Regions from separate parts of the Micromonospora sp. CNZ297 genome, predicted to be linked through region 3. Evidence: riboswitches for the same ligand, from Rfam matches in the RefSeq annotation. Region 3 holds a riboswitch; each other region holds the start of a gene.
What was found. A riboswitch is a leader RNA that binds a small molecule or an ion and turns the genes downstream of it on or off. The one in region 3 is predicted to bind cobalamin.
Positions count from the first base shown of each region.

Region 1: another riboswitch for cobalamin. It lies ahead of FB454_RS33475 (magnesium chelatase subunit D family protein); the one in region 3 lies ahead of FB454_RS35615 (uroporphyrinogen decarboxylase/cobalamine-independent methonine synthase family protein).
Region 2: another riboswitch for cobalamin. It lies ahead of FB454_RS02795 (peptidase); the one in region 3 lies ahead of FB454_RS35615 (uroporphyrinogen decarboxylase/cobalamine-independent methonine synthase family protein).

Region 1 covers NZ_VISU01000042.1:10,266-13,495, forward strand. The annotation lists gene cobO (cob(I)yrinic acid a,c-diamide adenosyltransferase) at 1-49, opposite strand, end outside; gene FB454_RS33475 (magnesium chelatase subunit D family protein) at 49-2,031, opposite strand; cobalamin riboswitch at 2,079-2,222, opposite strand; gene FB454_RS33480 (bifunctional cobalt-precorrin-7 (C(5))-methyltransferase/cobalt-precorrin-6B (C(15))-methyltransferase) at 2,277-3,230, shown strand, end outside.
Region 2 covers NZ_VISU01000001.1:684,725-687,954, forward strand. The annotation lists gene FB454_RS02790 (hypothetical protein) at 90-575, opposite strand; gene FB454_RS02795 (peptidase) at 611-1,654, opposite strand; cobalamin riboswitch at 1,753-1,876, opposite strand; gene FB454_RS02800 (alkaline phosphatase PhoX) at 2,018-3,178, opposite strand.
Region 3 covers NZ_VISU01000036.1:19,679-22,908, reverse strand. The annotation lists gene FB454_RS32570 (low temperature requirement protein A) at 1-614, opposite strand, end outside; cobalamin riboswitch at 1,228-1,445, shown strand; gene FB454_RS35615 (uroporphyrinogen decarboxylase/cobalamine-independent methonine synthase family protein) at 1,590-2,276, shown strand; gene FB454_RS32560 (ATP-dependent Clp protease ATP-binding subunit) at 2,579-3,230, shown strand, end outside.

The DNA of each region.
Region 1 (3,230 bases), on a different contig from region 3:
GGGTGGTGCTGCCGTCGTCCGGGACGGTGAGCGGCTTACCCTGCGGCATCAGGCCACCCCCGCCCGCGGAGCGGTCGCCGTGCGAACGACCCCGGTGAGCCCGTCGGCGGTCACTTCACCGAGCGGCACGTGCTCGGCCCTCAGATGAGTGGCAAGCCGGGCGGCGAGGCCGAGCCGGAATCGTCCGGTCTCGCAGTCCACGACGACGACCTGGACACCGCTGGTGGCGAGCGCGGCGGCGGCGCGGTGGGCACGACCCAGCGGGTCCGGGCCGGAGGTGGCGCGGCCGTCGGTCACCACGACGAGCAGGGGCCGGCGGGACGGGTCGCGCAGCGCCTCCCGGCGCAGCACCTCCCCACTGCGTTCCAGGCCCTCCGCGAGCGGGGTCCGGCCACCGGCCGGTAGGTCGGCCAGGCGGCGGGAGGCGACGTCGACCGAGCCGGTCGGTGGCAGGACGACCTCGGCGGTGTGCCGGCGGAACGTCACCAGTGCGACCTTGTCCCGGCGGCGGTAGGCGTCCAGCAGCAGCGACAGCACAGCGGTCTTGACCTGCTCCATGCGGCGGCGGGCCGCCATCGAACCGGACGCGTCCACGCACAGCAGCACGAGGTTCGACTCGCGCCCGACGGTCTCGGCCCGGCGCAGGTCGCCGGGCACGAGCGCGAGGCCGCGACCGCCGGTCAAGCCACCCCGGGAATGCTGATGCGGCGCCGCCGCGGTGATGGTGCCCGGCAGGTGCAGCCGGCCGTCGCCGGACGTGCGCCGCCGCTGCCCGGCGACACGGCCCTGCGGTGTTCGTGCCCGGGACCGCCGGCCGGCCTGACCGTCGCCGGTTCCTTTCACGACCAGCAAGCGGGCACGTGCGGGCTCGCCTGCGGATGCCATCGATGTGGCGGCCTGCCGTTCGGGCTCCGGTACGGGCGGGCTCTCGCCGGGAGAGCCGGGCACGTCCCCGGCCGATCCGTCGTGCCCGGTGTCGTCGGGCAGACCGCCGCCGGGACCGTCGGGTCCGGGGTCGGGGTCGTTGTGGCCGAGTAGGTCGTCCAGGCGGTCCTGGTCCAGGCCGGGCTCGTCGAAGGGGTTGCGGCGGCGGCGGTGCGGCAGCGCGAGACGGGCGGCGATGCGGATGTCCTCGAGTGTCACTCGCGTACGTCCCCGCCAGGCCGCGTGCGCCGCGGCGGCGCGAGCGGTGACGAGGTCCGCACGCAGGCCGTCCACGTCGAACGCGGCGCACAGCTCGGCGATCCTGGTCAGCGTCTCGTCGTCGAGCACGACACCGGCCAGCGAGCGCCGGGCGGCGGCCAGCCGGGTGCGCAGGGCTTCCTGCTCGCCGGCCCAGCGTGTGGCGAAGCCCTCCGGGTCGGCGTCGAATGCGAGCCGGCGGCGGACCGCCTGCACCCGCAGGACGGGGTCACGCGGGGCGGCGACCTCGACCGTCAGGCCGAACCGGTCGAGCAGCTGCGGGCGCAGTTCGCCCTCCTCCGGGTTCATCGTGCCGATCAACACGAACCGGGAGGCATGCTCGACCGAGACACCGTCGCGTTCGACGCTGACCCGGCCGGTCGCCGCGGCGTCGAGCAGCAGGTCGACCAGGTGGTCCGGCAGCAGGTTGACCTCGTCGACGTACAGCAGGCCACGATGGGCCCGGGCCAGCAGGCCAGGCTCGAACGCGACGACGCCGTCTCGCAGCGCGGCATCGAGCTTCAGCGATCCGGTCACCCGGTCGTCGCCGGCTCCGACGGGTAGTTCGACGAGGCGTACCGGCCGTTCGACGACGGGCGTGGGCACGTCGAACGGCCCGTCGGGGCAGACCGCCGAGGGATCGTCCGGGTCGATGGAGAACCGGTCGCCCGCATAGACCCGTACCGCCGGGAGCACCTCGGCGAGGCCGCGCACGGTAGTGGTCTTGGCAGTGCCCTTCTCCCCGCGGATCAGGACACCGCCGATGAGCGGATCGATCGCGACCAGGGTGAGGGCGAGAGTCATGTCGTCGGCGCCGACGACGGCACAAAAGGGGTACTGCGCTGGCATGTAGGGCTCCCGCTCGATCTGCCATGGCGGTCCACGACGCGGCATGCGCCGTGGATCGGATCGAGGCCGGTCTTCGGACTTCCCAGGTCAATGCCTGGATCACCGCAGCGGGCCCTGTGCCGGATTCTCACCGGCTTCCCAGATTCTCCCCGCGACCACGGTCGTGGGGCACCTCGAACCTGTGCATCACCATAGACGCCCCGGTGGCCGGGGCAAGGGCCGGTGGGCGGCTAGGGTGCATCTCCATGGAGGAGCGGGTGACCGTGGTGGGGATCGGGGCTGACGGGTGGGTGGGTCTGCCGGAGCCGTCCCGGGCGCTGGTGCGGGCGGCCGCGACGCTGCTCGGCGGGCGGCGGCACCTCGAGGCGGTGCCGCCCGTCGACGGCCAGCAGCGCGTGGCGTGGCCGTCGCCGCTGCGGGACAATCTGCCAGGTGTGCTCGCCTCCGCGCGAGGGCCGGTTGTCGTGCTGGCCTCCGGCGACCCGCTCGTGTCGGGTATCGGCACGACGCTGCTGGACGTCCTGGGCCCGGAGCGCGTGACGATCGTGCCCGGGGTCTCCTCGGTAGCCCTCGCCCGAGCACGTCTCGGATGGCCGGCCGAGTCCGTCACCACGGTCAGCCTGGTCGGCCGGGACCTACGGCTGATCGTGCCTGCGCTCTCGGCCGGGCGCCGGCTGCTCGTGCTGTCCAGCGACGAGACGACACCCGCGGCCGTGGCCGCGGTGCTGACCGGGCTCGGTTGGGGGCAGTCCAGGCTGGTCGTGCTCGGTGACCTCGGTGCCGCCGGTGAGTCGTGTACCGCGACCACCGCGGCCGGGTGGGACCTGAACGACGTGCCGCGGTTGAACGTTCTCGCTGTCGAAGCTCGCGGTGCCGGTCCGGGCTGGGCCTCGGGCGGCGTGTTGCCCGACGACGCGTTCGAGCACGGCGGGCAGATCACCAAACGTGACCTGCGGGCCAGTGCCCTGGCCCGGCTCGCGCCCGCGCCCGGTCAGCTGCTGTGGGACGTCGGCGCCGGCAGCGGCTCGATCGGTGTGGAGTGGATGCGGGCCTGGCCGACGGCACGGACGATCGCGGTGGAGCCCCGCTCCGACCGGGCCGCGCTGGTGCACCGCAACGCCGCTGCCCTCGGCGTGCCGGGTCTGTGTCTGGTCGAGGGTTCGGCGCCCGGGGCCCTGTCCGGCCTGGACCGTCCCGAC
Region 2 (3,230 bases), on a different contig from region 3:
GCCCGGCGCACCGGGTGCCGACACCGTACCGCCCGGGCGCGCGACGACGCCAGAGCAGTTGCCGGCACCCGGTGCGCCGCCGGTCACACCTAGGGAGCGGCGATGCTCGGCGGGGCGCCGGCGCCGAAGGACCAGCCCTCGACACTGCCCGGCGCGGGGTTGTAGCCGGTCGCCCCCGACGTGCTGTAGGACCAGGAGCCGCCGCTGGACGCATGCCAGTACGACCAGTACGCCGTGGCCGGCGGGGTGTTGACGCACGGCTCGGTCGCGGCGGTGGGCTTGCCGTTGATCCGGCAGACGAAGGCCAGGCCCCAGCGGGCGGTGCCGGTGACTGTGAAGCCGGCGGCCTGAAGCGCGGCCAGGCCGGTGGCCGGATCGCCCGGCGCACAGGCGACCTGGACGCCGCCGCCGAGCGTGGCGAAGTCGACGACCACCGTGACTCCCGAGGTGCCCGCGCAGGCGGCGGCGTGCGCCGCCCGGGGCGCGGGTTCGACTGCGGTCAGCGCGACGCCGGCCACGACGGCGGCCAGGAGACCGGCCAGCCAGGTGCGGACTGTGGAACGATGACGGAACACGGATCCTCCTGTGATCGGGCGAGCGGCGAAGCGGTTCACGGGCAGGCGAGCGCCGGTGCGCCGGGGTCGGCGCCGACGGCGGACAGACGGGCGTACCCGATCCCGGTGAGACCGAGGACGGCCTGGGCGGTCGCCCGGGGTGCGGTGGCCGGGTCGAAGCCGCCGCCGTCGAAGTCGACAGCGCCCCGGTCGGCCGGCGCCCCGGCGCAGCCGACCTGAAGTCCGGCGAGGAATGCCCGGGCCCGCGCCCAGGCCGGCAGCCGGTGGCCGTCGCGCAGGGCCTGCGCGGCGAGGCCGGTGCTGTTGGCGTTCGGCGTGCCGCCCGCGTTGGCGAAGCCGCCGTCGGCACGCTGAACGGACACCAGCCAGCGCAGCCCGGCGGCGGCGTCGGCCGGACGGTCCGCGGCGCGCAGCGCCTGTGCCGCGAGCGCGGTGGCGTCCACGTCGGACGTGCAGACCGGTTGCGCGGGCAGCAGCGGGTAGCCGCCGTCCGGGCACCGGGTGCCGGCCAGCCAGGCGGCCGCCGCCGGCGGCGCTCCGCCCGCCGTACGGTCCAGCGCCAGCAGCGCGAAGGATTGGCTGAACGCGTTGCTGTAGTCGCCGTACGCGGACCGGTCGCTGAACCTGCCGGCCGGCGTCTGGAGCGAGCGCAGCCGGGCGATCAGGTCCACCCCGCCGACGTCGGCCGGGTCGCCGCCGCGCACCTGCACGGCGAGGGCGAGCTTGGCGGTCGCACCCGCGTACGCCTCGGAGACGCCGTCGCCGAGGTAGCCGTCGCGGATGTCCGGCCGGGTGACCCAGGCCAGCGCGTCGGCGCCGTGGTCGTCGGCGACGCCGGTGGCGGCGAAGGCGAACACGGCGTCGAGGGTCAGCCCCTGGTCGGGGTACACGACACCGTCGAAGACCGCCTCGAAGCGTTCGCCGTCGACGAGTTGCCGGGCGAGCCAGCCGCCGGCGGCCTCCGGGCGGGTGAGGGCGGCGCGCTCGGGGGCGGCGACGGCGGGTGTGGTGAGGGTGAGAGCGGCGAGTACGCCGCAGAGGAGCGCGAGCAGGCGGTGCCGGCTTCGGCGGACGACCATCGGAAGCGCCTTTCCGGCCCGGCGGTCGTCGAAAGCCCGGACGACCGCAGCACGCGGGATCGACCGGGACTCCGACCCGTGGGCCACGACGGGTGGGGAGCGGATGCACGCGTACGACGGGTATTCGGGCTCGCCGCCGCAGATCTCTCTGGGCGGCCTACCGTTGCGGGCCAGCGCCGGATTTCGACCGGTCTTCCCCCGCACGTACACGCGGTGGTTCAGTTGTCGCGACAGTCTGCTGTGGCCGGAGCGCCGATGTCAATGCGCCAGGAACCGGACACGTGCCGTGACGGCCGGCAGGACGCCCGGTGAAGACCGGGCGTCCTCGACCGCGTGGTCACTGTCAGCGGGGCCGGGAGCCGGTCATCGGCGGAACGGTCCGGTGACGCAGTAGGTGATGCCGCCGGAGGACGAGCCGGTCGTGCCGCGTTGCGACGAGAAGTACAGCCGGTCCCCCGCCGGGGTGAACGCCGGCCCGGTGATCTCCGAACCGCTCTGTCCGGTGATCCGCAGGAAGACCGAGATCTTGTCGTCGGGCGTGATCATGCAGATCTCCATGTTCCCGCCGTCCTCCGCGACGTACAGGTCACCGGCAGTGGACCCGGTGATGTTGTCGACCCCGGTCAGCGGAGGGGTGCCCGGCCTGACCAGGTTGTCGTCGTAGGCGAGCTCGTACGTGCCGGCGGCCAGGTTGACCTGCCACACGCGGTTGTCGCCCTTCGTGGTGAACCAGACGGTGTCATCCGCGTAGTGACAGCCCTCGCCGCCGTTGAACGTCTTCGCGCCGGACACCTGCTGCCGGGTCGGGGTGGGCGAGCCGTCCGGGTCGGGCACCGTGGCCCAGGTGAACGTGCCGGAGGTCGCCGTACCGGCGCGGAAGACCTGGAGGGTTCCGGCGGAGAGGTCGCCCCAGGTGGTCGGCACGAACCGGTAGAACTTGCCGTCGGTCTCGTCCTCGGTCAGGTAGACGACCCGGCGGACCGGGTCGGCCGCGGCCGCCTCGTGCTTGAACCGGCCCAGCGCGGGACGCGCCACGGCGGTCCCGCCGAGGGGGTACGTCTCGAAGACCCGGCCCAGGGACACCTCCTCGCAGGAGAGCCAGGTGTTCCACGGTGTCTTGCCCCCGGCGCAGTTGTTGTTGGTTCCGGAGAGGATCCGCGACGCCCCGACCACGGTGCCGCTGGAGTCGAAGACGAGGCGTGAGGCACCGCCGCCCGCACCGGCTGACACCTCGGAGTTCGACACGTAGATCCAGCCGGTGCCGTTCGGGAACACGGCGCCACCGTCCGGAGCGTCGTGCCAGGTGTACGACGTCCCCGGCACCGTCCGACGGGATCGTGCGACGATCGAGCTGGTGAAGCCGGCCGGCAACTGGATGCCGTTGGCGTCGGCGGGCTGGAGCCCGCCGTAGGGGCCCGCCGCGTTCTGCGCCGGGGCTCCGTACGCCGCCGACCACGCGGTGAACGGCAGCGCGACAGCGCCCGCACCGACGACAGTGGCCCGCAGCATTGCTCGACGATCCATGGAACCTCCTCGGTAGGTTCCCCAGATCTGACCGGGCGGAGCTTACGCACAT
Region 3 (3,230 bases):
GGAGCGCGCAGCCCGACGTAGTCGACGGCGGTCGCCACCGCGAAGAGCAGGATCTGCAGCAGCCCGGCGCTGCGTCCGGGTGCGAGGTGGCTGGGCAGCAGCGCCCCGCACAGCAGCAGGACGGCGCTGGCGGCCAGGGGTAGCCAGGCCTGCCGGGCGGGTGCGATCGACTGCTGCGTCGAGCGTCGCCGGCTCCGCATGATGATCAACAGCGACACGGCTCGGATGCTCAGAAAGCCGACGACGAAGACGAGAGGTGCGGAGAGCCCGGCGTGCCGGTCGACGAACACATCCGGAATCGCGACGGCGACCAGCAGGAGCGCGGTCGCAACCATGAACATGACGATTGGCAGGATCCCGCGGTCGAGCCGGACCAGGTTTCCGACCCAGGCGTACCCGGCCCAACTGCGCCACAGCAGCAGGAGCACGAGCCCGCCTTGGACCAGCGCGTCGAAGGCCGACCGCGCGGCCATGAGGCCGGCGACGTTCATGAAGGCGAAGACAAACACGAGATCGAGGAAGAGCTCGGCTCGCGTCACCCCGCCGTGCGTCGCGACCAGGGTTCGCCGGACGCCCAGCCCGGCTCCGGCCACCTCATCCTCTCCGCTGGTCACCCGACCACTGTTGCAACCTCTCATGCCGCCGACAGGTGAATCCGCGACCGTGCGACGACCTCGGCGTGGAACGAGCCCGGCCGGTCCGCGATCGCCGATGCCGACATCGCCCACGCCACGTGCGGCGGGGGCGATGACTCACGGCGCCGCCGACGCCTGGCCGCACTCCCCCCGGGGCAGAGGCAGGTGCCCTCGTGGTGATTCATCCCGTACGGCCAGCCGGTACGGCCTCGTCTGCCCCCGCGCTCGCGCGGTGGCCCAGTACGACAAGCGCTACGGCGAAGGCAGGTGCCCGTCCGGCTGGCCGACCTGCCGGACCAGCGGCCGGGCAGGTGCAGAGCCCTCGGTCCGTGCGTTCCGCGCCGCGCCGGTAGGGGCCAGGGCCAGCCGTCGGCGCCGGAGAGAGGCGACTACCTCGTCGGCGGCACCGACCATTCCACCCGGGGCGGTTCAGACCGGGTTCGGCGGCGCGCATCCGCCGACCACGACTACCGCGACCCGGCCCATCTTCTAGCCCCTCGTCACCCTCTCGTCGCACGCAAGCACTCCGCTGCCGCGACGGCTTGCTGTCCCGCAGGGCGGACACACCGACCACGTCGGCCCACCGCCCCATACGATGGACAACGGCGCTGGTGCGCCCCCCGCCGCGCGAGTGGGGCGCCGTAAGAGGGAACCCGGTGCGAATCCGGGACTGCCCCGCAGCGGTGAGTGGGAACGACAGCCGTCAACGAAGCACTGGACCGCGAGGTCTGGGAAGCGACGGCCAGTAGGTGACCGGGTGGATCCGGTCGTGCCGCGAGTCCGAAGACCTGCCCGCACTGCGCGTACCGCCGGTGCGCGCCGTCGGCGGCCTCTCGGGAGGGCCAGGGCGGAAAGCCGGTACGCGACAGCCGTACCCCGCCTTCCCCTTCCCCCGTGGCCGCCAGGCACCTCGAGGGAAGGACCACAGTGACAACCTCATTCGGGCAGAGCACAGTGCTCGGCTACCCCCACATCGGCGCGCACCGCGAGTTGAAGAAGGCGGTCGAGGCCTACTGGGCGGGCCGGATCGACGCCGAGAAGTTGGCGGCGACCGCTGCCGCACTACGGGAGGAGGTCTGGCGGACGCTGCGCGACGCGCGCCTGGATGCGATCCCGTCGAACACGTTCTCCTACTACGACCACGTGCTCGACACGGCCGTCGCTGTCGGCGCGATCCCGCACCGGTTCGCCCGCCTCGGCCTCGGCGATCTCGACACCTACTTCGCGATGGCCCGGGGCGTCGATGCCGAGCCGGCGCTCGAACTGACGAAGTGGTTCGACACCAACTACCACTATCTGGTCCCCGAGATCGGCTCCGACACCACCTTCGCGGCGAATCCCGACAAGGCGCTGCGCGAGTACCGTGAGGTCCGCGATCTGGGAATCGACAGCCATCACCGGATCGGGCCGCATCGAGGGTGGGGCGGGGTGGCCGGTGTGCTGCGGGGAGGGTTCCTCATCCGCGACCGCAAGTACACCGCCGCCTTTCGATCACGCCTTCGCCGCCCGAACTCGGCGGAGATGTCCGGGGCGCAAGACGGCGGAGAGCGTGGTGCTGTCGGAACACTGAGCGCAATTCGGTCCCCCGCCGATGGCCAAACTCGGACGCCTGCCGGACGCCTGGGTCAAGTCCACCGGTAACAACGCAGCGCTCGTGAGGGCAGACCGCAGGGTCCGCGGGTACCGGGGTCCCGCGCCTCCCGGCCTGCCGGTCAAGGCGCCGATCCGATGGTGGGCAGGCCGCAGGCGCCGACGGGGCCCAGCCCTGGGACGCTCCGGTGCGACCTCCGCGACAACCACCCTCAGTGGCTGCCCTGCACCCGCAGCGAGTACAAACCCTGGCCTCCCCAGAAACCCATAAGGCCAACTCTGTGGGCGAAAGGTGCGTAGCGTTCAGGTGGGCCTGTGCCGAGGACCCACCCCACCGGCAGAAAGGGTATGAGATGTCGCTCGACGCGTTCCGCATCCCCGGCGGCTCCTTGGACGACTTGATCAGTCGGTTCTTCGGCGGAGACCCGTTCGCGGGACGTCCGGTGGAGCGGGTCGACCTGTCCCGGCTGCTCTCCACCGAGTCGCGGCAACTGCTGCAACGGGCAGCCGAGCAGGCTACGGAGTGGGGCAGCCCGTACCTCAATGTCGAGCACCTGCTGTGGGCCGCCGCCCAGGCCGACCCCACCCGCCGGATGCTCGGCGCGAGCGGCGCCGACCCCGACGACCTGGCCCGCCAGATAGAGTCGGCCGTCCCCAAGGGCAGGCCACGCGAGGACACGCCTCCGCTCGCGCCGGCGGCGAAGCGCGCCCTGCTCGACGCGCACCGCGAGTCGCGACGGTCCGGCGCGACGTACATCGGCCCCGAACACCTCCTGCTCGGCATCGCCGCGAACCCGGAGACGACCGCGGGCCGGGCGTTGCGGGCGCTCGGTGGGGCCGTCACCGGGCCCACGCCGCCGGCGGGCGGTGCCGACGGGCGCGGAGCCAGCAGCACCCCCACCCTTGACCAGTACGGGCGGGACCTCACCGAGGACGCCCGGGCCGGTCGGCTCGATCCGGTCGTCGGCCGTGATGACGAGATCGACGACACGATCGAAGTGCTCT